Regions from separate parts of the Lactobacillus kullabergensis genome, predicted to be linked through region 2. Evidence: riboswitches for the same ligand, from Rfam matches in the RefSeq annotation. Region 2 holds a riboswitch; the other holds the start of a gene.
The links. Region 2 has a riboswitch for lysine ahead of lysA (diaminopimelate decarboxylase). Riboswitches for the same ligand answer to the same signal wherever they lie in the genome.
Positions count from the first base shown of each region.

Region 1: linked by a shared signal. The riboswitch ahead of DKL58_RS00785 (ABC transporter substrate-binding protein/permease) and the one ahead of lysA (diaminopimelate decarboxylase) in region 2 are both predicted to bind lysine.

Region 1 covers NZ_CP029477.1:161,066-169,312, reverse strand. Annotated here, with positions in the region: gene DKL58_RS00800 (TerC family protein) at 1-341, shown strand, start outside; gene DKL58_RS00795 (DUF488 domain-containing protein) at 336-695, opposite strand; gene DKL58_RS00790 (DNA-3-methyladenine glycosylase) at 740-1,372, shown strand; lysine riboswitch at 1,502-1,678, shown strand; gene DKL58_RS00785 (ABC transporter substrate-binding protein/permease) at 1,787-3,412, shown strand; gene DKL58_RS00780 (amino acid ABC transporter ATP-binding protein) at 3,412-4,161, shown strand; gene DKL58_RS00775 (alpha/beta fold hydrolase) at 4,225-5,142, opposite strand; gene DKL58_RS00770 (hypothetical protein) at 5,409-5,780, opposite strand; gene DKL58_RS00765 (hypothetical protein) at 6,161-6,472, shown strand; gene DKL58_RS00760 (replication-associated recombination protein A) at 6,621-7,943, opposite strand; gene DKL58_RS00755 (SLAP domain-containing protein) at 8,104-8,247, shown strand, end outside.
Region 2 covers NZ_CP029477.1:1,913,151-1,921,397, forward strand. Annotated here, with positions in the region: gene dapD (2,3,4,5-tetrahydropyridine-2,6-dicarboxylate N-acetyltransferase) at 1-197, opposite strand, end outside; gene lysA (diaminopimelate decarboxylase) at 207-1,520, opposite strand; lysine riboswitch at 1,605-1,783, opposite strand; gene DKL58_RS09010 (aspartate kinase) at 2,065-3,417, shown strand; gene dapF (diaminopimelate epimerase) at 3,435-4,421, shown strand; gene DKL58_RS09020 (LysR family transcriptional regulator) at 4,623-5,513, opposite strand; gene DKL58_RS09025 (vinyl phenol reductase) at 5,616-7,055, shown strand; gene DKL58_RS09030 (MFS transporter) at 7,131-8,247, opposite strand, start outside.

The sequences.
Region 1 (8,247 bases), 270 kb from region 2:
TTTCAATTGAAGCAATGGATATCGTATTTTCAATTGATTCAGTTTTAGCTGCCCTAGCGGTTTCCAATAATCCGGTAGTAGTATTAATTGGTGGCATGATTGGTATCTTATGTATGCGCGGTGTTGCCGAAATCATAATCAAATTGATGGACATTATTCCTGAACTGCAACCGATGGCTTACGTTTTAATTGCTATCATTGCTCTTAAACTTTTATTGTCTTTACCACCGCTACATTACGAACTGCCTAATACAACTTTTGCCTTTATTGTGTTCGGTATTCTTCTCTTAACTATTGCTTTTCATTTTATACGAGCAAAAAAGAAAAGACGGAAACTATAATCTTTGTTCAACGTATTCTTTGAGCACAACTGCCTGGTTGTGCTCTTTATTCTTTGCACCATAAAGAAAAAGGACATCTTGTTTTGCAAGCTCAGCTTTAACCTGAGCGACAAAATTGGCAGTCACAGGATTGTGTTCTAATTCAGCAACGTACTTTTGCCTAAACTCAGGATATTTAGTATCATCGTGATTGAACCACTTACGCAATTCGGTGCTGGGACCAATTTCTTTGACCCACTCATCCAAATTAGCATCTTTTTTGCTTTTGCCTCGTGGCCACAGACGATCAACTAAAATGCGGTAGCCAGCAGGCTGCTCATGTTCGTAAATGCGTACTAATTTTATCTTTGTCATTGTAATATCTCCTTTTAGTTTAAGTTTACTACACGGAAGAAAAAATGAATTATTCAACTTATTTCTCTAATAAATCAACTGCTGCCATTACTAAAGATTTGATTGGCAGACCATTAACATATAATGATGGCCAGAATATAATGGGTGGCTATATTGTAGAGGCTGAAGCTTACTTAGGCGTTAAAGACCGGGCAGCACATTCTTATGGCGGTCATCGCAGCCCGGCTAATGAGGGCCTTTATCGTAAAGGTGGAACTATCTACATTTACGCCCAAAGACAGTATTTCTTTTTCGATGTCGCAACACAAGAATATAATGAGCCGCAAGGAGTTTTAATTAGAGCCATCGAACCAGTCTGGGGCATAGAGCAGATGATTAAAAATCGTGCCGGCAAAAATGGGGTGCTTTTAACTAATGGTCCTGCGAAAATGATGCAGGCTTTTGGTATTCACAGTAAAAAGTGGAATTTACACCTCTTATCTGACTCTCCATTTAAAATTGATTTAGATGATAATCATAAAAAGTGGGCTAAGGAAATTAAAACCAGTGCCAGAATTGGCGTGAGTCAATCCGAATTAGAATGGGCCAATAAAAAATTACGTTATTATACAGCAGGTAATCCCTATGTTTCCAGAATGAAAAAAAGTGCTTATCAAAAGGATAATGGCTGGCAGTGAGAGCAGGATCACCGTGCCCTTTTAAAATAGTAAAAGATAATAAATGAGATAATTATAAAATATTTTTTAAATAAAATTATTGACAAGTTACTCTTAATAGCCTATTATTTTTCTAAGTTAAATAATTTCCAATGCAATAGAGGTCGCGGTCGTTACGAAACTAATCTGAGTGAGCGAACACTTTGAAGATTAGCGTAAGAATTACCGCCGAAACAAGAATGTTGTTCGTTTCAATCTTCTTGTTGGGCTGCAAGAGAATATTTTGCAGACTGTCCCGGTTAGTCCCCGGGGAGCGCTATATGATTTGTTTAAAAAATAGATTATAACCTCGTTGTTTTGTGTAACAGCGAGGTTTTTATTTACGCTTTTATTGTATTGGCTTTATTTGAAACATATTTTGTGGAGGTTTTCAAAATGAAGTCAAGATTTAAGTGGTTGGCTACCTTAGTTGCCTTATTCACTTGTTTGGGCATTGGGGCTAATTTTAGTCTAAATGAAGTTAACGCCAAAAAGGACGATGGTACGCTAAAAGTCGCCATGGAAGCTAATTATCAGCCGTACAATTGGACACAGACTAATAATGCCAATGGTGCTGTGCCAATTGAAGGGTCGAAAGAATACGCCAATGGCTATGACGTTAAAATTGCCAAAATTATTGGTCAAAAATTACATAGAAAAGTAGAAGTTGTTAAGACCGAATGGGATGGTTTACTCCCCGCTTTGACCAGTGGCAAAGCTGATTTGATTATCGCTGGGATGAGCCCAACAGCTGAACGTGAAAAGGCCATTAATTTCTCTAAGCCATATAGAAACAGTACTTTTGTGGTAATTACCAAGATTAACAGCAGATATGCCAACGCTAAAAAGCTGACCGACTTTAAGGGTGCCAAATTAACAGCGCAGCAAGGTACTTTCCACTATGATTTAATCAAGCAGTTAAAAGGTGCTAAGAGACAACCGGCTATGCGTGATTTTGCGGCAATGCGGCAAAGTTTAATTTCAGGTACCATTGACGGCTATGTTGCCGAAGACACTGAATCAACTTCCTTTAAGATGGTTGACCCTGACATTAAGTCAATTCCTGTCAGCAAAATGGCTGGTTTTCACGCTACTAAGGAAGAATCTGTTACCTCAATCGGAATTGCCAAACCTAACAAGGCGCTGCTCAAGAGTGTCAACCAAATTTTAGCTGCTATTCCTCAAGCAAAAAGGGTTAGGTTAATGACTGAAGCTGTTAAGCAGCAGCCTAAAACTGATAATGATAAAAAAGGTAAAAAGGCTAAGTCAGAACCTTGGTTAGTATCTATGTGGCGCCAATATGGCGGCATGATCTTAAATGGTATCGGCATGACGCTTCTTCTGGCTTCTGTAGGTACCATAGCAGGCTTCTTTATTGGATTGGCCGTTGGTATTGTGAGAACTATTCCTACACCAACAACCGGTGGTAAAAGATGGCTGCTCAAGTTTGTCAACTGGTTGCTTTCAGTTTATATTGAAATTTTCCGGGGTACGCCAATGATGGTTCAAGCTGCTGTTATTTACTATGGTATTGCCCAATTCTGGCACCTGAACATTGACAGAACGGTCGCCGCACTAATCATTGTTTCCATTAACACTGGAGCATATTTAGCCGAAATTATTCGGGGAGGAATTATTTCTACACCCGAAGGTCAATTTGAAGCAGCCAGCGCGTTGGGAATGACTCATAATCAAAGAATGTGGCATATTATTTTGCCACAGGCAATCAAGAACTGCTTGCCTTCAATTACTAACGAATTTATTGTTAACATCAAAGATACCTCAGTTTTGAGTATCATCTCAGTATCCGAGTTGTTCTTCGTCGGTTCAACGATTGCGAGTCAGACATTTAAGTTCTTCCCAACTTATTTGACAATTTCTGCTATCTACCTCATCTTGACCTTTACCATTACGAGAATTTTCAATTTAATTGAAAAACACCTCCAAGGAAGCAAGAATTACAACTTAATGGCAAACCAAGTTCAAGTTGGCACACCAAAAGACATGGAGGCTAAGAACTAATGACTGAATCAAACGAAACTATTTTAAGTTTAAAGCACATCAAGAAAACATTTGGTGAACACCAAGTGTTAAAAGATATCTCTTTTGACATTAATAAAGGTGAAATTGCCACCATTATCGGTCCTTCAGGTGGCGGTAAATCAACTACTTTGCGCTGTATCAACCTGCTTGAAGAACCTACTGCTGGTGAAGTTGATTTTCATGGTGAAAATGTTTTGGCACCAAACTACAATCGCAATATTTATCGTGCCAAAGTCGGCATGGTTTTCCAACAATTTGACTTGTTTGAAAATAAGAACGTTTTAGCTAATTGTATGATAGGTCAAGAATTAGTATTGAAACGGTCAAAAGACGAGGCGCGTAAAATTGCACTTGCTAATCTGAAAAAAGTAGGTATGGAGCAATACGTTAATGCTCGTCCCAGCCAACTTTCAGGTGGACAACAACAACGGGTTGCGATTGCCCGCGCTATCTGCATGGATCCTGAAATTCTGTTATTTGATGAGCCTACTAGTGCTTTGGATCCAGAAATGGTCGGTGAAGTTTTAAGCGTTATGAAGAACCTGGCCACTACAGGTTTAACGATGATTATCGTAACGCACGAAATGGCATTTGCTAAAGAAATTTCTGATCAAATGTTTTTCATTAGCGATGGAATAATTACTGAACAAGGTAAACCTGATCAATTATTCAATCACCCGCAAAATGAAAAAACCGCGAAGTTTTTAAGTAATTTTCAGAATAACTAATAAAGTCTAATTAAACAAAAAAACTGGTAAACTCACCTTGTTAATAATGTGAATTGCCAGTTTTTAGTTTGCTTGTGAATCTAAAAGCATAATAATTTCCTGATTAAATTTAGTTGGCTCCTCCCACTGCGGGAAATGACCAGAATGGTCAAACCAAATCAATTTGCACGGACTAGTAATTTTAGCAGCATATTCTGCAGTTAACTGCGAGGACACATGGTGGTCATGCCTGCCCTCACAGAAAGTAATGGGAATGGCAAAATGCACGATATTTTCAAAATTAACGTCCATCAGTTCTTCCCAGAAATATTGAATTGACTGCTTCGAGCCCTGCAAACGATGAATTAAGTCTTTAAAAGAATAATCTTTAGCCGATATAAACGGCCAAATTAATTTACGGTAGTTTTTAGCGCCATAGATTGAGCCGCCATAAGCCACAATCATTTTAGTTAATTTCAGGCTGGCTTTAGTTGGTTCGTGTACAAAATTAAGTTGATCAAGTTTGGCAGTATTTTTCATTTTTGTTCGTAAAAAAGCTTTTTGTAAGTCAATATTCCTTTTCATATTAACTACTTGACCAATTCCGATATATTGCGTAACCAGGTCTGGATACATTTGAATAAAATAGAGTCCTAAAACCGTACCCCAAGAATGACCCATGATAATCAATTTATCTTGTTTTAACCGTTTTAATAAATAAAGCACAAACTGATGAATATCTTCCACCATGGTATTAATAGATAAGTTTTCTTCAGGTGAGAATTTGTAATACGACAGACCGCTGCCTCTTTGTTCCAGATTGACAAAGATAAAGTGATCTTCTAGTTCACTATTAAACTTTTTAGTCAAAGGAATGCAGGCATCTCCCGGTCCACCGTGCAAATATAAAATGATTGGTCTCCGGCCTTGCTTTGAACTAATTGAAAAATAAAGTTTAGTGCCGTTAATTATGACGTTTTCTATTACTGATGTGCTACTCATTTTTTGCCTATATTCATATAATCACTTGTTATTATGCATACACTGCTACTTTATTTAAGTATATTATTAATGTCTCTGCTTTGTAAATTGCAAATTATATTTACAAGACTGAAGTAATTTTTATCAAAAGAGTCTACTCTAAACTAAAGAAAAAGCTATCTGAAGAGCGACCTGAGGAAACAGTATATATCAAAAGTCTGACGAACTTTACGCTAGAAAAAAGTACCAAGCATTTTAATAGCCTGGTACTCAAATCATGTTAAATTCTAATCATTTTTATCTTCAACTTTGTAAAATTTAACTCGATTGATTAAATAGTCAAGTAAGAACACACAGATTAAATTTAAGACAATAATCAAGAGTATCAATAACGGGTGGTCTTCTTTCTCATCTGTCATATTCAACAAATATAAAGTTTCAAAACTAATAGGTACGCCTTGTAATGCCAAACAGTAAATTAAATCATTTTCGACTTGGTCAATAAATGTATCTTCTTTTACTTCAAACCAAGCTGTAGCAATTATTGTCATGATGAACGCACTAATTGACCATATTAAGTTAAAATTCGGCTTATCGGAGAAAAAAAGCGCCATTCCAAATGGACACAACAATAGTAAACCAGCTCTTGCTAATTTCATTTTCATCTCATTTCCTATAATCTTTCTTTTTTAAATTATTTTAATTATTATATAATTATAAATGAAATATAATTTTAATCAACAGTATAATCAGTAATTACGATTAAATCATAAAAAATAATAAGTACTGCGCTTATTCTTATAATATTTGGCAATAAATTTAATTTATTTTTAATTACTCGCTTTACATCTTAATAGTTATGTACTAACCTATAAGTTATTATTATCATAGGTATAACTGAAATTTTAAGTTAAATTAAAACTGCTTTTTTATCTGAAAAAAAATTCAGAGAGACATAGAAAAGTTGGTATCTGTGAAAAATTTAATATTGCTTTGTGCATAATAAATCTTGGCAATATCATGATTGGAGCTATTAATAATGTTCAAAAACCAGACTACGATGAAAGAACAACTGCTAATAGATCATGGCTATAAATATTTATGGTTTATTGTATTAGGCGCATTCTTATTGGTTTTAATCTTACCGTTTTTCAAATCTGTTGATTTAAGCGTTGGCGCCTTAGGTCTTCTACTATCAGCTTTGGCGGAAGTATTGACAACATTTTTTCAACACAAACATATTACCTTTATTATAAGTTTGGTTTTAGGTTGGCTATTAGCTCTAATAATTAGTGTTATTCTATTTTTTTACATTATGTGGGCTTCAGGCAACATGCTTTTCGTTAAATAATTAGTTTAAATAAATATCGCCACAAAAAAGAAAGAGCACGAAAACAGGCAAACCACTTAAATTGTGATTTGCCCGCTTTTTAGTTAATGCTCAAATAGCAGTGTCCCGGTAATTAAAACTAATGAGGTTAGACTTTAAAAGCTGCGCGCTAATCATCGTGTTCTCTGTGCCATTCTTTAATCTGCTCCAATCTCTTTTTAAAGCGGTCTTCATGACCCTGCGAGGTTGGCAAATAATATTCATGTCCCTCTAAACTCGGTGGCATAGTTTTCATTGTCGTTAACTTGTCTTTAGCATAATGTGCGAGCTGGTAACCTTTACCATAGCCCAAATTTTTCATTAACTTAGTCGGGGCATTGCGAATTTGCAAAGGTACTGGTTCATCAATAGTCTTCTTAACATCTTCTTCAGCGGCTAATCTAGCTTTATAAACTGCGTTTGATTTCGGAGCAAGCGACAGATAAATCACAGCTTCTGTCAAATGCACATCACATTCCGGCATCCCTATAAATTGACAAGCCTGAAAGACGTTGACCGCCACATTTAGTGCATTAGTATCAGCCAAGCCAATGTCTTCACTGGCAAAGCGTACTAGTCTGCGTGCAATATAAAGCGGATCTTCTCCCCCTTCAAGCATCCGCGACAACCAATAGATTGCTGCATCTACATCGCTGTTACGCATTGATTTATGTAAAGCAGAAATAATATTGTAGTGTTCTTCCCCGTCTTTATCATACAAGACTGACTTTTGCGTGATTAATTGTCCCAGACTATCCATAGTCACAGCAATCGTATTGCCAGTTTTATGACCGTTTAAAACTGCCATCTCCAGCGTGTTTAAAGCTGTTCTGGCGTCACCGTTGGCAAATTTTGCAATGGCTTTAATCTCCTGCTCACTGATTTTGACGGTTAACTTGCCAAAACCGTTAGGGTTGCGCAAAGCATTTTGCAATAACTTGATAATATCTTTGACTTCAAGCGGTTTTAAGACAAAAACCTTGCAGCGTGAAAGCAGCGCCGAGTTAACTTCAAAGGAAGGATTTTCGGTCGTGGCGCCAATTAACGTGATGCTGCCACGTTCAACATAGGGTAAAAAAGCATCTTGTTGTGCTTTATTAAAGCGATGGATTTCATCTACAAATACCAGCGTTTTTTGCCCCACTTCGTGTTCTGCTTCAGCCTGCTTCATAATTTTGCGAATTTTAGTAATGCTGCTGTCAACCGCACTAAAATTAAAAAAGCTCGCTTGACTCTGCCGGGCAATTATTTCAGCCAAAGTCGTTTTACCGACTCCCGGTGGTCCCCAAAAAATCATTGAGGAAACCTGGTCATTATCAATGATTTCCCGCAATATTTTCCCCGGTCCCAGCAGCTGTTCTTGTCCTACAAACTGATCTAGATTTTGGGGACGTACGCGGTTAGCCAATGGTTCATTTTGCCCACTGTTTGCAAATAATGATTCTTGCTTCATCATTACATCTTCTTTATTTACTTCTTAACACTTACTACCCTAATTATACAAGCATTTGTCCGCCAGCAAAAATAATCGAACGCTTGTTTGAGATAAATTTATTAACTAGTTTAAGTTATAATTATATTGGGTACAAAGTCACACATAATGAGGTAAAAATATGAAATTTTTCAAGAAATTTGGTCTTGGCATAGCCGCAGCCGTATTAACAATTAGTCCGCTGCTGCCAAGTCTAAATCATATTCAAACAGTGCAAGCTGCGCCAAAAACACAAAAACTAGCTAAAAACAGAATTACCTTAGTC
Region 2 (8,247 bases):
TTGGCGTTTTTTTCTAAAAAAGGTTCCAAGACTTGCCAATCTCCAAAAACGACACCGGTGTGAGTTTCATTAAAAATTTTGCAATCTTCAGGCCAGTCCAATTTAGCCATTTCACCTTTGACATATACTTTAACTGGTGTTTTTTTGGTTGAATTAGCAATGAAATCAATGATTTCAGCAGCCGACATTTTTTTCATATTTATTAATTATCCTTTCGTTTGATAAAAGCGATCATGGCTAATTAGATCCGCATAAGTTTCACGTGTAACTACTACTTGTGCTTGACCATTTTCTGCAAATACAACGGCTGGCCGTGGAACACGGTTGTAATTTGAAGCCATACTATAGCCATAAGCTCCAGTTGCCAGAACTGCAATTACATCACCTGGTTTACTTTGAGGCAGTGCCAGTTCGTTAATAAGAATATCGCCTGATTCACAATAGCGCCCTGCCAGTCTGACAGTTTCTTCAGGCTCTGCATGAGGATTTTCTGCTAATAATGCCTCATATTGTGCTTGATAAAGTGCCGGTCTGATATTATCTCCCATACCACCATCTACTGTAACGTAAGGCAATAGTCCCGGTACTTCTTTGCGTGCACCAACTGTATATAAGCTATAACCAGCCTCTCCTACAATTGAACGACCCGGTTCTATCCAGATAGCCGGCATTTTTAAGTGACTTTCTTGTATGCATTTTTTAACTGTCTGCACTATTTGACTGATAAAAGTTTGCGCAGTCAAAACTTTGTCCTGCTTGGTATATCTAATGCCAAACCCGCCACCTAAATTTAAGACTTGAGGCTGGTAATCATATTTTTGTTTCCAGTTATTGACCAGTTGCATAAGTTTTTCAACTTCCAGCTTAAAACCCGCTGTTGCCAAAATTTGTGAACCGATATGTGCATGCAAGCCAATCAAGTCCATCTGTTTATTAGCTTTTACCTCTAAAAATGCCTGCTCGGCTTGGCCTGATCTAATATCAAAACCAAATTTACTGTCCTCTTGACCAGTTTGATCATACTCGTGAGTATGTGCTGAGACCCCTGGAGTTAGCCTCAGCATTACTTGCACTTGAGCATTTGTTTTTTGCAAAATTTGCGTCAGCAACTTAATTTCATAAAAATTATCTAAAACAATGACACCGACATGGTTTTGCACAGCCATTAATAACTCATCTGCTGTCTTATTATTACCATGAAAACTGATTTTTTCTGCCGGAAATCCTGCTTTTAAGGCTGTATACAATTCGCCGCCAGAAACAACATCAACATGTCCGCCAAGTTCATTAATTACCTGATAAATCGCAATTGTAGCAAAAGCCTTACTGGCATAACTAATTGCATAATTTACACTTTCTTCTGCGAATGCCTTTTGGAAAGCCTGAAATTGCTGTTTGATTTTTTGTACGTCATAAACAACTAATGGAGTACCAAATTCTTTTGCCAATTTCAATGCATCTACTCCACCAATTGCCAAGTGACCTTGAGCGTTAGTCTGGTAATAATCATTAGCAGCCATTTAAGTCTCTCCCTTTTGTTAAATAAAAAAGGCTCTTTTGTTGTGCCTAACAAAAGAGACCTTCAAGTTATTATCTGGTATCAATTTTGTCGATAGCGCTCCGCGAATATAAAATTGCGACAGTCCGTAACCTGTTAGATTACGTCCCAGCTAATTAATTACCGCAATAACTAACGCTTCGGCAACCGCCCCTTTGACTGGCTTCTTAGTTTTTGCAGAAACTCCACCAGCTACTTTTGTTGGTTGCAACCTCTTCGATTTATTAAAATATTATTATTAATTAATATGATTGTCAACCATTTTTGCTGGTAAATATTTTTTGATTTTCAAATCCGCAAAATTATTTTTTACAATTGATTTTTTTAAAGTTATAACAAATGCTATTAATACCGGCATTTATCGAGAGTATTTTTACCAAAGTTTTCTTAAGAAAAATAATAGCGTTATTAATTAGCAACTTTCTTTTTCGGTTGAAGATTAAAATTTTAATGTTAAAATCCAATACTAATTACTTAAATTAAATTTAATTGTGAAAGGTATTAACATGAAAATTGTAAAATTTGGTGGTAGTTCTCTAGCGGACGGTGAACAATTTCAAAAAGTTTTAAAAATTATTAATGCTGATCCGGCTCGTAAAATCGTAGTTACGTCAGCGCCAGGAAAAAGATATAAAAATGACACTAAAGTAACAGATTTATTAATAAAATATGCCCGGGAAACAATTAATAAACAAAATTATAGTGAAACTGTTTCAAAAATTTGGTCAAGGTATCATGACATTGCCGCTTATTTTAAAATACCCGAACAATTATTAAAGCCTCTATTGCAGGAATTATATAATCTGCCTCAAGTTTCTTATCCAAGTAAAGATTTTTTAATGGCAGGCTTTAAAGCGCATGGGGAAAAACTAAATGCACAGCTTCTGACTTTAATTTTGCAAAGTCTACATATACCGGCTCGTTTCTTAGACCCAAAGGAATCTGGCTTTATAGTGACTGATAATCCCAGTGACACCGAGGTTTTGCCGGAAACCTACAGCAATTTGCAAAAATGGGCTCAAACTTCAGACTTATTAATTGTTCCCGGCTTTTACGGTATTACTCAAGACGGTTTAATTGCTACTTTTTCTCGTGGTGGTTCTGATATTACCGGAGCAATTTGGGCACGGGGACTTGACGCTGACCTTTATGAAAATTTCACTGATGTCGATGCTATTTACGCTGCTGATCCTAGAATAATTGCTCATCCCCATGCCGTTAAGATTATGACCTACCGCGAGTTACGGGAACTGTCATATGCAGGCTTTTCAGTTTTTCACGATGAAGCGATTATTCCTGCAATTGAAGGGCAAATACCAATTAATGTCAAAAATACCAATCATCCAGATTTGCCGGGGACAATGATCGTACCTGAAAATAATTTTCAGCCTCAAAGTACAATTACAGGAGTAGCTAGTTCTGGTCATTTTGCCGCATTATATTTACATAAATACTTGCTAAATAAACAGGTCGGTTTTACTCTTAAATTACTACAAATTTTTTATAAATTTAATATATCTTATGAACACATGCCTTCAGGAATTGACGATTTAACTGTGATTTTTGACAAACGCCAATTTAATGAACAAATCCGCCAGCAAATGTGTCTTGAAATTCAACAGGCACTTAATCCTGATCAATTAGAGTGGATTGATGACTATGCCATTATCATGGTTGTAGGAGAAGGAATGAAAAACAAAATTGGGGTAATGAAGAATATCACGCTGCCTTTGGCACAAAAGCATATTGCAATTCATATGATTAACCAAGGTGCTTCAAGGATCTCAATTATGCTGGGTACTAAAAAAGCAGACGCAGCAGCTGCCGTTAAAGAAATCTATCATAAGTTTTTTAATTAATTTAAGGAGCAATTTTTATGGTACAACTACAAAAAGTTCACGGTTCACAGAATACGTTTTTTCTACTAGATCAAACCCAATTGCAAAACCCTTTAACTAAAAATGAATTAGTTAATTTGGCCCAACAAATAACTAACTCCGCCACAGGATTATTAAACGGAGCTGATGGCTTGTTAGTAGTCAGCAATTCGCAGCACTCACAAGCCATAGGCAAAATGCAGGTCATTAATGCTGACGGTTCTTTTGCTTCCATGTGTGGCAATGGCTTACGGACTGTGGGCCGTTATCTAGCGCAAAAATTTCACAAGCAATCTTTCAAAGTCGAAACAATGCAAAGCGATTTGCGTGTCAGTTGTCAGCCGGACTGGGCTCAAAACGTTAAAGCAGTTAGTGTCGAAATCAGCCCGGTCAGTTTTGCAGCTGCAGATCTTCCTTTTACTAACTTAGATTGCTCTGAGCTATTAAACCAAGCAGTACCTGAATTTGCACCCAAGTTAACTTTTTCAGCAGTTGCTGTTCCCAATCCTCATTTGATTAGTTTAGTTTCAGATGATGTTTTAAAAAGTGACTTGTTAGCAAATTTAGGAACAAAATTAAATCAGAAAAATCCTTATTTTCCAGATGGAGTAAATGTCAGTTTTGCTCAAGTTTTGTCTTCTGGCCACCTTTTCGTTCGCACTTTTGAGCGCGGTGTTGGTTTTACCAACGCTTGTGGTACTGGCATGTCTGCAGCAAGCTTAATTTACGCTTTGACCAACAAGTCACAGGATCTGTTTGATAAATTGCTGACTGTTTCAAATCCCGGAGGATTTGTCCAAACAAAGGTACATCGCACCGCCAATAGCTATTGGATCGAATTAATTGGAAATGCGACAGTTACACATTACATTGACGTTGCAGAAAGTACCTTGCACCAGAAGCAGCCTGATTTTAATAATTTTAAGATTACCACTACTTCAGAGAATGAAGCATATCAGAATTTTATTGCTGTGAATAATAACTAAAGTAGCTGATATTTTAAAAACCAAACTTAAACAAGTTTGGTTTTTTATGACTTATATTTATAGTTAATTTGTCATAATTTTAATTAATATATTAATATTTTATTATGATTTTTTACCAAAATCAGCAGCACACAGACAACTTTTGAAAGCATATTACAGACCCAATTTTTTAAGTTGGGTTTTTTCTTTAAAGAATAATATCTAGATATCAGATTTGATACTTTGCCTTAAATTTGCCATTATTTTTGGAATCAACGGATCTCTTTCTCTTAGAGATGAATACGCTAATCCATATGAAAAATCATCATAGTAATTTAGTTGCCGGTAACTTATACCTTTTTGAGCAGGATTAATGGCAAAATTAGGAATAATCGCTACTACTCTTTCCGCAGCCAGAACGTAGTTGTACATTAAAAAGTAATTATCAACTGCCTTAACATTCTTCTTATCGAGTTTTTGATATAGAAGTTGGTTAAGCTTAAAAAGGCTAGGATAAGTTTGATCTGTGAATAAAACTAATACTCTATAATTTTTAAGTTCAGCTAAATTTACTGTTTTTTTAAATCGCAGATTGTTATCAGAATTAAACATCAGCAAAAACTTTCCAGCAAGTAATTGGTCAAATCTTATTCCTACAGCATTATTAACAAGGTCACTGGAAACCAGTGCCATATCAATCTTATTATTAGCAATTTGAGAAACATAGTTTCCTAAATAATTAACAATAAAATTAAAACTTGTTGGTTCAAACCCCTTTAAAAAATCTGGTAGAAAGATACTTTCAAAAGGCGAATAGTCCAACCCAATTTTGATATCACGGAAAGACTTTTCCTGATGAATATTTTTAATATTAGCAATTGCGGCATCCTTTTCCTTAAGAATATTGAGGGCCACATTGTAAAAATAGATACCATCAGTTGTCAATGCAATTTGATGTGGATTACGAACAAGAAGTTGGGTTTTTAATTCTTTTTCCAAGTCATTAATATTTTTGGAAATTGCAGATTGCGAAAAATTAAGTTTGCGTGCTGCAACTGTGAAGCTTAAATTGTCACTGACAGTGATGAAACAACGAAGTTGGGTAAAATTCATTTTACTATTCCTTTTAGTGATAACCTATTCCAAATTATAAAACTCAGTACTATATCCCGCAGTCTATCATTAATTTTAAGAGTAAAAGAAAGGATATTTAAAATGTTGGATAATTATGATGTAGTCATTGTAGGCGGTGGTCTGTCTGGATTTGCTGCAGCAACTGAAGCGGCTGATAAAAACTTGAAAACCCTTCTTGTAGAAAAGGGTCATACTACTGGTGGAACAGGCAACTATGTTGAAGGGATTTTTGCAGTCCAGTCACAGATGCAAAAAGAAGCAGGAATCAGCATTAATCCTGAAAGCATTCTCCAAACCGAACTAGATTACTCTCATTATGAAGCTAATGGATTAATCTGGAAAAAGTATATTGAACAATCAGCTGAAAATGTCACTTGGCTGCAACAACATGGCGTAAAATTCATGGGTGTCGTTAATATGGGTACTGGTTTTGCCACATGGCATCTATTTGAAGGATATGGTGATAAAGCTATTCATAACGCCTTAGAACCCTATATCAAAAGTAAAGGTATTGAGATAAAAACTTTAACCCAAGCCACTGAAATAACTCAGACAGAAACAGGAGAATTTAGTCTTAAACTTGTTAATGTTAGCGATAAGTCTGAACAGACTGTTTTAGCTAAAAATATTGTTTTGGCTTCTGGAGGCTACTTAAATAATAAAGAACTAATGAAGCATGCTCATAAATATAATCCTCAAAAAATTGTTGCTGTCAATTCTGGTAAAAGTACAGGTGACGGTCTAAAATTGGCCTGGTCACTCGGTGCACGTAAATTTTTCACTGGAATGACAATGAATTTTGGTGGCCAAATTTATGATGAAACTAATCAAGTACCCGCTTACGAACTATCTGACTGGAACTTAGGCAGTGCTGTCTGTGATGAGCCAGTTTTATGGGTTAACGAAAATGGCGATCGTTTCGTTAATGAATATGCATGTGTAACAAATTGGGCCAATGAAGGGAATTCTATGTTACGTCAAGATCGTATTTTTGCGATTTTTGATCAAAAAACAATTGATGATTTTACTAATAAACAGTTTCCACTTGATTTGCATCCATTTTATGAATTACCTAACTATCCCAACTTGAAAAGAGAAATTAAAACTGCCCTAGACAAAAAACTCAGTTTTATAACTAAAAGTGAGACTATATCTGACTTAGCAGAAAAATTAAATACCCCTAACCTTCAAAGAAGTATTGCAAGATACAATCATTTTTCAGAAATTGGAAGTGATAATGATTTCGGTAAATCTGCAGAATATTTGCTACCTGTCAAAGAAGGCCCATTTTATGCTTTGGAAATGCAAGTTGGAGCCTTTACAACTGGCGATGGTCTAAAAGTTAACCTGAAAAACGAAGTTATTGATACCAACGGCAAAGCTATAAAGCACTTATATGCTATCGGAAGTGATGGCTCCGGCGTTATTTATGGTGATACATATGGAGTCGAAGTTAGCGGCACACACGCAGGATACTGTGTCTACTCTGCAAGAAATGCAATTGATGACATTACAAAATAAACAAGAAAGTACGTAATTTAACAAAAGAGGGATTGCTCAGTACGGTAGATTACTGAACAATCCCTTTTATTCTACTTATATTCTTACTTTGTGATAGCCCCAAAAGAGTACTAATAGCATTATTATTAACAAAATGATTCCTAAAATAAAAACCATGTTCCAGTTTAATGAAAGTTCATAAACTAGACTAACTGCTGGTACTGCAAAGGCTCCGACTAAATAAGTAATAGAATTAATACATGAATAACCTGCCGCAAAGTCTTTACCCAAAATGTCTTTTGCAAAGATCTGCTCTCCCGGCCCATAAATATCTGTCAAGATGTCTGCGCCAACGGCACTAACTAGGGCAAAAATTGGCTCGTGTTTAACTGTTGCCAGAATTAGAAGAGGAAATGTGCATAAACCCAAAAATAACCAAACTGGCAGAGACTTGGCTCCACCAAATTTTTCGGTAGTGATAGCAAACACTGGTGTAACTAGAATATCAATTCCGGTCATAATTGTTTCCATTAAACCTCCTATTGCTGCGCCAAAACCAACTTTAACCGCATAGGTAGGAAAAAGCTGATTCATGTTTGAAGCAAAAGTAATTGCAATGAAGAAAATCAACGTGAGTATAAATGGTTGTGAGAGCCAAAGCTTTTTCAGCTGCTTTGAATTATTTGCTGTTTTACTATTAGTGTTTCTTTTTAAACACTTATCAAAGCCATAAGGCTTTAAGCCTACATCCTGAGGCTTGGCTTTCATTATTAACGAGCAAGGTATTCCTATAATTAATGTCAACCAAGACAACATGAACATTGTTTGTCTCCAACCTGCAATAGAGATTAGATAAGTTAAAACTGGTGTCATAATCAGCAAATAAATGGTGGAAACAAATGAGCCCATCGTAAAAGCCAAATTTTTTCTACTAACAAACCAATTGTTGAGTACAATACCTTGAGCAACAGTTCCACAGGTCGCACTACATATACCAACAATAACGGCAAGAATATATAATTCCCAAACTTTAGTAATATGTGAGAAATACCAAATACTAATTGCACCTACAATTATTGCTGTCAAAGTTATTTTACTTAAACTGATTTTAGCAATTATTTTATTAATTAATGGCAGCATTGCCGCAATGGAAAAACTAATTAACGTATAATAAAGTGAAACAATTGACATTCTACTATTTAGCGAATGAACT